4 regions of the Alkalihalophilus pseudofirmus genome follow, and region 4 is predicted to be linked to each of the others. Evidence: riboswitches for the same ligand, from Rfam matches in the RefSeq annotation. Region 4 holds a riboswitch; each other region holds the start of a gene.
The links. A riboswitch is a leader RNA that binds a small molecule or an ion and turns the genes downstream of it on or off. The one in region 4 is predicted to bind S-adenosylmethionine.
Positions count from the first base shown of each region.

Region 1: it holds a riboswitch for S-adenosylmethionine, as region 4 does, so the genes downstream of both, PQ478_RS01170 (methionine ABC transporter ATP-binding protein) here and mtnK (S-methyl-5-thioribose kinase) in region 4, are expected to answer to the same signal.
Region 2: it holds a riboswitch for S-adenosylmethionine, as region 4 does, so the genes downstream of both, PQ478_RS04165 (homoserine dehydrogenase) here and mtnK (S-methyl-5-thioribose kinase) in region 4, are expected to answer to the same signal.
Region 3: it holds a riboswitch for S-adenosylmethionine, as region 4 does, so the genes downstream of both, PQ478_RS03475 (pyridoxal phosphate-dependent aminotransferase) here and mtnK (S-methyl-5-thioribose kinase) in region 4, are expected to answer to the same signal.

Region 1 covers NZ_CP117835.1:209,919-213,054, forward strand. Annotated here, with positions in the region: gene PQ478_RS01160 (amino acid ABC transporter permease) at 1-608, shown strand, start outside; gene PQ478_RS01165 (amino acid ABC transporter ATP-binding protein) at 622-1,362, shown strand; SAM riboswitch class I at 1,437-1,544, shown strand; gene PQ478_RS01170 (methionine ABC transporter ATP-binding protein) at 1,687-2,700, shown strand; gene PQ478_RS01175 (methionine ABC transporter permease) at 2,690-3,136, shown strand, end outside.
Region 2 covers NZ_CP117835.1:810,557-813,692, reverse strand. Annotated here, with positions in the region: gene PQ478_RS04165 (homoserine dehydrogenase) at 1-1,160, opposite strand, end outside; SAM riboswitch class I at 1,244-1,358, opposite strand; gene aspS (aspartate--tRNA ligase) at 1,551-3,136, opposite strand, start outside.
Region 3 covers NZ_CP117835.1:671,068-674,203, forward strand. Annotated here, with positions in the region: gene PQ478_RS03465 (DUF418 domain-containing protein) at 1-308, opposite strand, end outside; gene nfsA (oxygen-insensitive NADPH nitroreductase) at 450-1,202, shown strand; SAM riboswitch class I at 1,297-1,400, shown strand; gene PQ478_RS03475 (pyridoxal phosphate-dependent aminotransferase) at 1,498-2,676, shown strand; gene PQ478_RS03480 (manganese catalase family protein) at 2,748-3,136, shown strand, end outside.
Region 4 covers NZ_CP117835.1:1,323,557-1,326,692, reverse strand. Annotated here, with positions in the region: gene PQ478_RS06830 (2,3-diketo-5-methylthiopentyl-1-phosphate enolase) at 1-885, opposite strand, end outside; SAM riboswitch class I at 962-1,065, opposite strand; SAM riboswitch class I at 1,296-1,486, shown strand; gene mtnK (S-methyl-5-thioribose kinase) at 1,562-2,776, shown strand; gene mtnA (S-methyl-5-thioribose-1-phosphate isomerase) at 2,773-3,136, shown strand, end outside.

The DNA of each region.
Region 1 (3,136 bases), 1.1 Mb from region 4:
TAACGATGATTATCGCTCTATTTAGTATGGTTTTTGCCCTCATTTTAGGATTACTCTTAGGAATTGCTCGGATGTCAAAGTTCTGGTTTATCAGATGGCCTGCAAGAATTTATATTTCATTTATGAGGGGAACACCTTTACTTGTATTTATCTTTATCCTTTATTATGGTATCCCGGTACTAGGGGTTGAATTTAAGAGTGCCATTGTTGCAGGGATTGTTGGAATCAGTCTTAACTTTGCTGCTTACAATGCCGAAGTGGTTAGATCAGCCATCATGTCCGTTCCGCGTGGCCAATGGGAGGCAGCTGCTTCATTGCAAATGAGTTATATTCAAACATTAAGAAGGGTCATTATCCCGCAGGCAACACGAATTGCCTTGCCGCCTACTTTTAATATTTTTATGGACATCGTAAAAGGTACTTCCCTTGCGTCCGTTATTACTGTCCAAGAATTATTGTACAGCTCAAGACTTGTGGCTGGCCGTACGTTTGATAGTATGACGATGTATATAACAGCCGCTCTTATTTATTGGGCGGTATGTATTATTATCGGTTATTTCCAAGAAAGATTAGAGAAGAGATATAATCGTTATTTAAGTAAGCGATAAAGGAGGACTCAAAATGATTAATGTATCTAAGCTTAACAAAAAGTTTGACGAGAATACCGTTTTAGAGTCCATCGACTTTTCGGTTGAGAAGGGAGAAGTGGTTTGTTTAATAGGGCCTTCAGGTTCTGGTAAAACAACGCTTCTTCGCTGCTTAAATGTGTTAGAACTGCCTAATAGCGGTACGATCACAATAGGTGAGAAAAAAATAGAATTTGGAGCAAAGAATGTTTCCAAAAAAGATATAAGTGAGCTGCGTGCTTATAGCGGGATGGTCTTTCAAGGCTTTCATCTCTTTCCGCACAAAACGGTCATGGAAAATATCATAGAGGCTCCTTTAACCGTTAAAAAAGCTAGAAAGAATACAGTTCTTGCAGATGGTGAGAAATTGTTAAGGAAAGTAGGTATGTTTGAACATAAGGATAAGTATCCAGATGCATTATCAGGAGGGCAGCAGCAGCGTGTGGCTATAGCTAGAGCCCTAATGATGAATCCTGATGTCATGTTGTTTGATGAGCCAACTTCAGCACTAGACCCGCAGCTCGTGGGTGAAGTGTTAAGGGTGATTGAAGAACTGGCTAAAGAAGGGCAGACGATGGTAATCGTAACGCATGAAATGAATTTTGCAAAACGAGTGGCTGATAAAGTATTTTTTATGGATGGCGGATTCATAGTAGAGGAAGGTAAGGCAAGAGAGCTGCTTGAACATCCAAAAGAGGCCCGTACAAGAGAATTTTTACAGCTGTTAGGTGAATAAATCATTAACCTATTGACAATTCTTTAATCCTTTATTATGATGAAATAACTTAGAAAATTTGAATAGTTTAAAAACTCTTATCAAGAGCGACCGAGGGACAGGCCCTATGACGTCCGGCAACCTCTAAGTTTATACTTAGTCGGTGCTAAATCCTGCAGAGCTATGGCTCTGAAAGATAAGAGGTGCGATCTTAATTGTCAAACCTCTTTCTGAATAGGAAGAGGTTTTTATTTTTGTTTTTACGGAAGTGGATAAGAACTAGAACCAACGTTTTTATAAAGTTGAGTTTTCAAATAAGATTACTTAGTTTCTGAGGTGGAAATCATGATAGAGATCAAGAATGTCATCAAAGAATATAAAACAAAAAAGGGCCTGATTAAAGGTGTGGATAATGTCAGCCTTGAGATTGAAAAAGGAGAAATTTTCGGGATTGTCGGATATAGCGGGGCAGGAAAAAGCTCACTTTTACGCTGCCTTAACCTAATGGAGAAGCCAACCTCAGGGGAAATTTATGTAGATGGGGTGAACCTAGTCTCATTAAAAGCTAGTAAATTGCGAGAGGCTAGACAGAAAATAGGAATGATCTTTCAACATTTTTATCTCGCATCATCTAAAACGGTATTTGATAATGTCTTTTTCGCCTTAAAGGCTGCTGGAAAATCAAAAGCTGAAAGTGAAAAGAAAGTTCTAGAATTACTTGATTTAGTCGGCCTTTCTGATAAAACGCAGCACTACCCGAGCCAGTTAAGCGGCGGTCAAAAACAGAGAGTCGGTATTGCAAGAGCGCTGGCAAATGATCCAAAGGTTCTCCTTTGTGATGAAGCAACCTCTGCCCTTGATCCAAGCACAACCCAGTCCATCTTAAAACTGTTAAAGAGTATAAACGAAAAGCTAGGTCTTACGATTGTTCTCATCACGCATGAGATGGAAGTGGTAAAAGAGATATGTGACCGAATGGCTGTGATGGAAAACGGGAAGGTCATCGAGCTTGGAAGTGTGTATCAACTGTTTGCTAAGCCAAAAGAAAAGCTGACAAAAGAATTTATCGATGGCGTCATGCAGTTTAAGCTCCCGCAAACATTAATGAACACATGCCAAGGCACAATCATAAAAATTCATTTTCAAGGTGATGTGGCACACGAATCCGTTGTTTCTGATGTATTAAAAGGGTTTGATGTAAAAGGAAATATACTGCACGGGAAAATTGAATACATCAAAGAAGTGCCGCTCGGGGTCTTCATTATGGAACTGATAGGGGACCAAGAAGAGATTAATAAGGTTATCTCTTACTTAGATGAAAAAGCGGTCGGGGTGGAGGTGATCACGAATGACAATTGATACATTTATTCAATTGCTGCCAGAATTAAATAAAGCTTTTATTCAAACAGTCATTATGGTCGGAATCTCCCTTTCCATTGCTATTCTTGTCGGCCTTCCGGTAGGAATTCTACTATATGTCACGGATAAAGGGTTATTTTTAGAAAATATATGGATCAAAAGCATCCTTGGACTGATTGTAAACTTAATTCGCTCGATCCCATTTATTATCTTACTAGTCGCATTAATTCCATTAACACAAGCCATTGTAGGCGGTACAATTGGGCCGGTGGCAGCCTCTGTTTCTTTATCAGTAGCAGCGATTCCTTTCTTTGCAAGATTAGTAGAATCATCGATGCGGAAAATTGATAAGGGGGTAGTTGAAGCGGCTATATCAGTCGGAGCAAGCCCTTGGCTGATTATTAAAGATATTTTATTAACTGAAGCAAAACCAGGA
Region 2 (3,136 bases), 510 kb from region 4:
TAAACCGGCTGGCTCAACTCATCTACAGCAGCATTTTTAACAATCCATGCCTCACCTTCTGAATGCGGGATGGATTCAACGATTTCAACACTATATGCTTCAGCCCAGTGCAGACATTCCCCGTAACTTGCTTGATTGACAAATACCATTGAATAGCTGCTCTCTTCTTTTGCTTCATGTTGCTCTTCTGCCACAACACGATCACCATCATAACGACTATGAAGAATAAAATCTTCTACCATACTATTCGCTGTAGCAGCCCCTCCAGCTCCTGGGCCGGCAAACGATAGTTGATCAATATCTTCCCCGTAAAGGACAACAGCATTTACGACCCCGTTGATGGATGCTAGAAGTTCATCACCAGCAACAAAGGCAGGGGACACAATACCTCTCACTTCTCCATCTTCTAGCTTTGCATCACCAATTAGTTTCACCTGACAGCCAAGTTCATTTGCTACCTCTACATGCCAATTTTCAATCTCACTTACCCCGTAACGAGTAATCTGTTCCGTGTCACTCCATTTACCAAAACAGAGTCTGCTTAAAATGATCAATTTATACCACGCATCATAGCTTTCAATATCATCAGTTGGATCACTTTCTGCATAGCCTAGCTGCTGAGCCTCAAGCAGCACATCAGCAAAGCTTCTCTCTTTTTGAATCATTTCCGTTAACATATAGTTTGTTGTTCCATTTAAAATGCCTCGAACTCGATCAATCGAAGTTGTGCTAAGGGTGGCACGCAGCGCATTTATAATAGGAATAGCACCCGCAACAGCCGCCTCATATCCATAAAAGGTGCCGCCAGCTTGTGCACAAGCTTCAAGGTCTTCCCCTCTTGATGCGATCAATTTCTTGTTCGCTGAAATAACCGGAATCCCTTGAGTAAGAAAATGTTTCGTATATGAATACGCTGGTTCAATACCTCCGATCGCTTCAAAGACAATATCATAGGAGTGATGATTTTTAAATTCATCCCAATCAGTAGTCACAAGACCTTCCTCTAAAGAAGCCCGATCTTTTTGACGATCTTTAACTAAAATCGCTTCAATTGCAAATGACTCCCCTAATTGACGTTCAATCGTTTCTCTCGTTCTATGAAAGCGGTCATACACTCCCTTACCAACTGTTCCAAAACCAAGTATTCCTATTTTAAGCATGTGCCTCTCTCCTCGTCTCATCTAAACTTGTATAATCATGAATGCAAAAAAACCTTTCCAAAAGGAAAGGTTTTCACTGCCTTCCCTTATCTTTCAGAATGAATTCATTCTGCTGAACGTAGCACCTTTGTTTGTATAGGCATACAAACCGGTTGCCGGGTTTCATCGGGTCAGTCCCTCCACCACTCTTGATAAGGATGAGATCTCCATCTCATACTGTTTCGAATTTTCTATTGAGTCTGATTATACGCATCTCAAATGAAACAGTCAATCATTTTTTCACTTATATTTTCTCTCTGTATTATTTTAAATGCTGCTCTCGTTCCTCAGGTTGTAAATAGACTTAAAAAAAGAGACTGCCCAATGATCTAGGCAGTCTCTTAGAATGCTTTATACTTCGACCTTATCCGTCTTATTACCGATGATGGATAAATTAAGGTCAATTAACTGATCAAGACTTACTTCGCTTGGTGCATTAGTTAATAAGCAGCTTGCACTTGCTGTTTTAGGGAATGCAATCGTATCACGTAAGTTTGTACGCCCTGCTAGAAGCATGATTAGACGGTCAAGTCCAAGAGCGATTCCCCCGTGCGGTGGTGTACCATATTCAAATGCTTCAAGTAAGAAGCCGAATTGTTCTTTTGCTTCTTCTTCTGAGAACCCTAGCGCTCTAAACATATGCTCTTGAATTTCACGCTCATAAATACGCTGTGAACCGCCGCCAAGTTCATAACCATTTAATACAAGGTCATAAGCCTCGGCACGAACAGATGCAGGATCTGTAGCAAGCAGGTCACGATCTGCTTTCTTAGGACTTGTGAACGGGTGGTGAAGAGCGACATAACGCTTTGCATCCTCATCATATTCAACGAGCGGGAAGTCAACAACCCATAAGAAATTAAATGCATCTTTATCAATTAAGTCGAACTCTTTACCGAACTTCAGACGAAGTGCACCAAGGCTGTCAAAGACAACTTGCGCTTTGTCTGCTGCAAAGAATAATAAATCGCCTTCTTCCCCATTCATCGCACTTAGAAGGTTCTCTGCATGTTCCCCTTCAAAGAATTTAGCAATCGGGCCTTTTAAGCCATCTGCTTCAACCTTCAGCCAAGCAAGACCTTTTGCACCATACGGCTTAACAAATTCAGTTAACGCGTCAATTTCCTTACGAGACATTTTACTTGCCCCGCCTTTAAGATTTAAGCCTTTCACAATACCGCCGCCGTTAATCGCACTTGTAAATACTTTAAAGCTTGAGTCACGGACTACATCTGAGAGCTCAATTAACTCCATTTCAAACCGTGTATCCGGCTTATCAGAGCCATAACGGTTCATTGCTTCATCATACGTCAGACGAGGCATTGGAAGGGAAACTTCTACACCTTTTGTTTCCTTTAAAACTTTTGCCATCATTTTCTCTGTCATTGAAAGAAGGTCTTCTTTATCCATAAAAGAAGTCTCAATATCAATTTGGGTGAATTCTGGCTGACGGTCTGCACGTAGGTCTTCATCACGGAAACAGCGAACCACTTGGTAGTAACGTTCAAAACCAGACACCATTAAAAGCTGCTTGAAGATTTGCGGCGACTGCGGAAGAGCATAAAATTCACCATGGTGCACGCGGCTTGGAACAAGATAGTCACGAGCTCCTTCAGGTGTACTCTTTGTAAGCATTGGTGTTTCAATTTCAAGAAATGCTTCTTCGTCTAAGAAATTACGAATTAACTTTGTTGTTTTGTGGCGTAGTTTAAATGTTTCCTGCATATCAGGACGGCGTAAATCTAAGTAACGGTAACGCAGACGCACATCCTCTGATGCATCTGTATCAGCTTCGATTTGGAATGGAAGTGATTTTGAAGCATTGAGTACTTCTACTTTTGTTACATGAATTTCGATCGTCCCTGTCTCAATCTTGTCATTTACTGTACGCGCGTCACGCGCAACGACTGTACCTTCTACTTCAAGTACGTATTCAT
Region 3 (3,136 bases), 650 kb from region 4:
CTATAATATACGGTTCCAAATCGGAGTTCGCGTTGTTCAAGCCTCTCTTTCAAAAGGGCCATCCCGTAACCGAATAAAAATGAAAATAAGGTATAAAAGCTTGCTGTGGCAAAGAATAAGGTCGCACTCTCAGCAACTCGGTCAATTGTACCTAATGGGTAATAATCATGCAGCCCTGGAATCAAGAAAAGACCGTATTGAAAATGCAGGCTGTTAGCAAGTAAAATCCCGAGTAATGCGAGCCCGCGCATCATATCAAGGGAGGCAATCCGTTCATTGTCTTGGATTGAGGTAGCTCGTGTGTTCATCTCAAACCTCCTGTGTAAAATTGGAATCATAGTAACTTACTCATTGTAAAATATTTCTATTACTCTCACAAGACACAATTCTTTCTCCAGCTAAATAGATCATGTAAACTATTTAATAAATCAGAAAAAAGGGTGATTCTTATGAAAAATGAAATGACAGAGCTCTTGCAAAGCCACCGTTCGATTCGTGCCTTTACTAGTGAAAAAGTAAGTAAAGGGATGATAGAGGAAATCATCGAGTCCGGCAGGTGGGCGCCTACTTCCCATCACGTTCAAGCTTACAGTATTGTTGTCGTCACAGATCAGCAGAAAAAAGATACATTAAGTGAGCTGTGCGGCAGCCAGAAGTATGTCGCTGATTGCCCAGTATTTTTCGTCATTTGTGCAGATTATAACCGTCTAAAAAAGGCTAGCGACAAACATGGGGCTCCTCTTGAAGTTAGAGGCATCGAACAAGTTCTTGTAGGAGCAGTTGATGCAGCCCTTGTAGCTGAAAATATGCTTATTGCTGCAAGGTCCTATGGTCTTGGCGGAGTGATGATCGGCGGCATTCGAAACCTTCCGGACCAAGTAAGTGAGCTTCTCGATCTTCCTGATTATACATTTCCTGTAATGGGATTATGTATCGGTTATCCTGATCAAAACCCTGCTCAAAAGCCACGGCTGCCAAAGGCTGGTGCTGTTCATTATGAGACCTATCAACACGATCAAATCACATCATCTCTTGATCAATATGATGAAGAAATGAAGCAATATTATTCAGAGCGGACAAACGGAACAAGGAAAACTACGTGGACTGAGATGATGGCAGCTCACCACTCTACACCAAAGCGTGCACATCTCGACCAGTTTCTAAAAAATCAAGGATTTTTACATTCTGACACAAAAGATTGACAAATCGTTAACAATTCTGTAAACTCTCATTCATAAAGAGTAAATACATAATGTGTAGCGCTTTCACAGAGTGTTAGACAAAATGAATAATCATCACTTATCCAGAGTGACCGAGGGAACAGGCCCGACGACGTCCAGCAACCGCCGCAAGGAAAGGTGCTCCTTCCTGCAGAATCATTGTATTCTGAAAGATAAGCGAATTGTCTTATTCAGACAAGAGCCTTTTCAGAATATGGAAAGGCTCTTTTTTTATTTTTTAGTTAATAAATAGGTAGAAAATATAGAGGTGACAAACATGAAAACATTTGAATCATCTAGAGCTATGGAGAGGCTCCCAAGTCAATTTTTTGCAAAACTCGTTAAAAAGGTGAATGAAGTGAAGAGACATAGTGATGATGTGATTAATCTCGGGCAAGGCAATCCGGATCAGCCGACACCTGCACATATCGTTGAGAAATTAAAAGAAGCAGCTGACAATCCAATGCATCATAAATATGCTCCTTTTGCAGGCCATACGTTTCTAAAGGAAGCTGTCGCTGAATATTACCATCGTGAATACGGAGTAGAAATAGATGCACAAACAGAAGTGGCTGTACTGGGCGGGGCTAAAACAGGTCTAATTGAGCTTAGTCAGTGCTTGTTAGATCCTGAAGATCTTGCCCTCGTACCAGATCCTGGATACCCTGATTACTGGTCAGGGGTTGAGCTTGCCGGAGCAAAGATGCACATGATGCCTCTGTTACAAGAATTGGATTTTCATCCCGACTTTACAACACTTAAAGAAGAAACACTTGAACAGGCTAAATTAATGTTCTTGAATTACCCTAATAACCCAACTGGCGCGATTGCTACACCAGCTTTGTTTCAAGATGCAATTGAACTTGGCCAAAAGCATGATCTATGTATTGTTCATGATTTTGCTTATGGGGCGATTGGTTTTGAAGGAAAGAAACCTCTTAGCTTCTTGCAATTAAAAGGAGCAAAAGATGTTGGTGTAGAAGTGATGACGTTATCCAAAACATACAATATGGCAGGTTGGAGAGTCGGGTTTGTTGTTGGAAACAAAAGCGTGGTGAGTGCAATTGAAAAGCTTCAGGATCACTTATTTTGCAGTATTTTTGGAGGGATTCAAGAAGCGGCTGCTCATGCGCTCTTATCAGAGCAACAGTGTGTAGAGGATCTTGTAGCCACATATGAGGCCCGCCGTAACGTACTAGTTGAAGCAGCACATAAAGCAGGGTGGGAAGCAGAAGCGCCGCTTGGTTCGTTCTTTGCATGGTTCCCTGTCCCAAAAGACTATACATCAGAAGAATTTGCCGATATTCTTCTTAAAGAAGCAAGAGTTGTGGTCGCTCCTGGGGTCGGGTTTGGTAAATACGGAGAAGGATATGTTCGCATAGGGCTGCTTGCAGATGAAGACACATTAAGAGAGGCAATGGAGCGTATCGGGGCTCTTCGGCTCTTTGACAAATAAAAGGTAATAAGACAAACAATCTCTCACATAAAACATATAGAGTTACTATATGTGAAATAGGAGGGATTGTTTTGTTTACTCGCTATAATCGCTTAGCTATTGAACTCCCTAAGCCAAAGGCTCCTGATGCCAATGCCGCTGCTGCTGTACAGGAACTTCTTGGCGGGAAATTTGGGGAGATGTCGACGTTAAATAACTACTTATTTCAGTCATTTAACTTCCGGAACAAAAAGAAGCTGAAACCGTTTTTTGATTTAGTCGCTAGTATTACAGCTGAAGAGCTTGGTCATGTTGAACTGGTCTCAAACACGATTAACTTAATGATTGAAGGGACGACATTCCCAGGAGACCCGAATATTGCACCGATGCAGGCAGCTACTGACAAGCGGAATACAGCCCATTTTATTCAAACGGCACAAACGTCTTACCCAATGGACTCAATGGGAGGATCGTGGAGAGG
Region 4 (3,136 bases):
AGGTGACGGGAATAAGACTAGGTCTGCACCAACCATACGTAGTAATTTCCCTAAAAGTAATGGATTGCTCACCCCGTATCTAGTAGAAGAGGTTATAGCCCCTGAAAAGGCTGGATGTGCTAAGATCGGCACATCAATTTCCGGGTCTTCTCTTAACCCTTGAAGAACATCGAGTCCGTATGTAAATACGTTAAACAGTAAGGCCGGTGCTCCGAGTTCAATCGCTGTTTTTGCCCGCTCTTTCAACTCAAATGTCTTTCCCGTTAAATTCACAGCATATAAAGGCCGATTTCCAGTTTCTTCTGCTGCTTCAGCAATCGCCGCAAGCCCAACCGGAACTCTTTGTTCAAGTGGAGTTAATTCATTTTCAAATAGAATTTCATCGTCTTTCACTAAATCAACCCCGCCTAACGCTTGATGAAGCATTTGCTCATGAAGCGAGTCGAGTGACCTTCCAATAGCTGCCTTAAATATACTCATCACCAATGGACGATCATAAGCACCTGTTAATTCTCTCACCCCTTGAATACCAAAACGCGGTCCTTTGAAATGGCGTTGAATTTCATTGCTGAAATGTAGATCGATCAGTTTGATTGAGCCATCTAAAGATAGTTTGCCAAAGGTCGTTGTAAGAATAGCCGGCAGATCAAAGCTGTAGTTAGCAGCAGGAAAAGAAATACTAATTAACCCTCTTCTGACTCCATCTGCCGATTCCTCAATTTCCCTCACTTCAACAACCTCACCTTTATGAGCAAGCAGTTGTGCTTTTTCAAGTTCTGGCAGATCCGTCCATGAACCAACCGTTAATCCTATTGCAATTTTTTCTGCTTTTTTTTCAAATTCACCATTTTGATCATGAACTAAATACTGAGCGATAACTGTCATTTTTAGACCCCCTGCATGAATAGTAAACAAAAAAACCTCTTCCTAAAGAGGGAGAGGTTTGTATAGTTTAAGCTCCCTCTTATCTATCAGCTAATAATCGCTGCAAGAATTAGCACCGTGTTTTTCAAACCGGTTGCCGGGCTTCACTGGGCTTGTCCCTCCGCCTGCTCTTGATAAGAGATTGGTATAAAATTATAATTAAACTTACTTAAATTTTAAAAATTCCAGCCAAATAAACTGAACAATCAATTTATTGTTACTATCATGACAGCTACTAAGTTAACTTGTCAATAATTATTTTATTCAAATTTGAAAATTATTTATTTTAAAAAAATATTGACGAAATGGAGTTACTTGTTTTATAGTTTTCATCAAGTGATCTTACAATTTTCCAAAAACTTCATATTCCACTCTTATTACGAGTAGGCTGAGGGAATTGGCCCTATGACGCCCAGCAACCGACCTTTCTAATGTTTGATTTCATTGGTTTAAATCAATAGGTTTAAATCAATAGGTTTGAATCAAATGTTTTGAATCAAATGTTTTGAATCAACCAAAGGCACGGTGCTACATCCAACAGACTTTGTCTGAGAGATAAGAGAGATGCGATCATACATCCACCTCTTTTCGATCAGAAAAGAGGTTTTTTATTTTTATTATTTTAGGAGATGATCTAATGAGTACAAGCATTGCCACGGCAAGTTATGAACCATTAACAGAAGAAACGGCTATCGCCTACATCGAAAAGCTTAATCAGAAGCTCGGCCTCTTCCCTGCACCTTCTCTTCTTCTATGCAAAGAGATTGGTGATGGTAATCTTAATTATGTATTTCACTTGAGCGACTCACTAAGCGGACAATCTCTCATTATCAAACAAGCACTACCTTATGCAAAAGTGGTAGGGGAAAGCTGGCCCCTCACTTTAAGACGAGCAAAAATTGAAGCAGAAGCCTTACAAAAAGCTGCAGAAACTGTCCCATCATTGGTTCCTAACGTGATACATACTGATGATGACTTAGCTATCACTATCATGGAAGATTTATCTGACTATACTATCTTAAGAAAAGGACTAATTGATGGTGAGACCTACCCTAATCTTGGCAGGCATATTGGGACATATCTAGCAAAAACGATCTTTCATTCCTCTCCTTTTGGTGAAAGCCAGCAAGAGATAAAAGAAATCTCAGTTAGATTTACAAATCCTGAGCTTTGTAAAATCACAGAAGATCTCGTGTTCACAGATCCTTTCTTTGATCATGATACAAATAACTTCGAAGATCATTTGAAAGATACTGTGATTGAACTATGGAAAAACGAAGAGCTTAAGCTAGAAGCTGCCAAACTCAAATATACATTTCTTACAAAATCAGAAGCTCTCATTCACGGGGATCTCCACACAGGGAGTGTGTTTGTAACTGCAGAAGAAACAAAAGTGATTGATCCGGAATTTGCTTTTTTTGGTCCTGCTGGCTTTGATTTAGGTTTATTTATTGCTAATATACTGTTAAATACCATCTCAAAAACGGCTATAGATGAACAGCAGCATTCTGACCTGTATCTAATTATCATTGAAACCATAGAAGTATTTAAAGAAGAATATAAAAAGCTATGGCAAAACCACCATGTAGAAGCTTTTATACAAACAGAAGGCTACGTCGATTATATGCTAGCTACCATTTTTGAAGATGCTGTTGGCTTTGCTGGCTGTGAATTAATTAGAAGGATTATTGGACTTGCTCATGTGGCTGATATTGATAACATTTCAGATTGTCAAAAGCGTTTATGCGCTCAGAAAAATGCGTTGGAATTAGGAAGCACCTTTATCCTAAAAAGACGAAATATTCGTACGATTGATCAATTAATTCAAGAAACAAAGGATGTGTTAAAATGACCATTCAATCTGTTGAGTGGAATCAAGAAACAAACGTACTCCGTATCCTAGACCAAAGACAATTACCTCATAAAGTGATCTTTATAGATGCCGTTTCCATTGAGGAAGTTTGGGAGGCCATCACGTTTCTTAAAGTAAGAGGTGCACCTGCGATTGGTATTGCCGCAGCTTTTGGACTTGTTTTATGGAGCGAAGGAAAGCAATCTAATCAACTTGAACTCTTTTTAGATGAGCTCGAGGCCAAACGAGATTATCTTGCCACAAGCCGCCCTACTGCTGTTAATTTATTTTGGGCCACAGACCGAGTGATTGAAGCAGCTATTCAAGCTAAAAGTGTCGAGGAAGCTAAAGAGCGGTGTG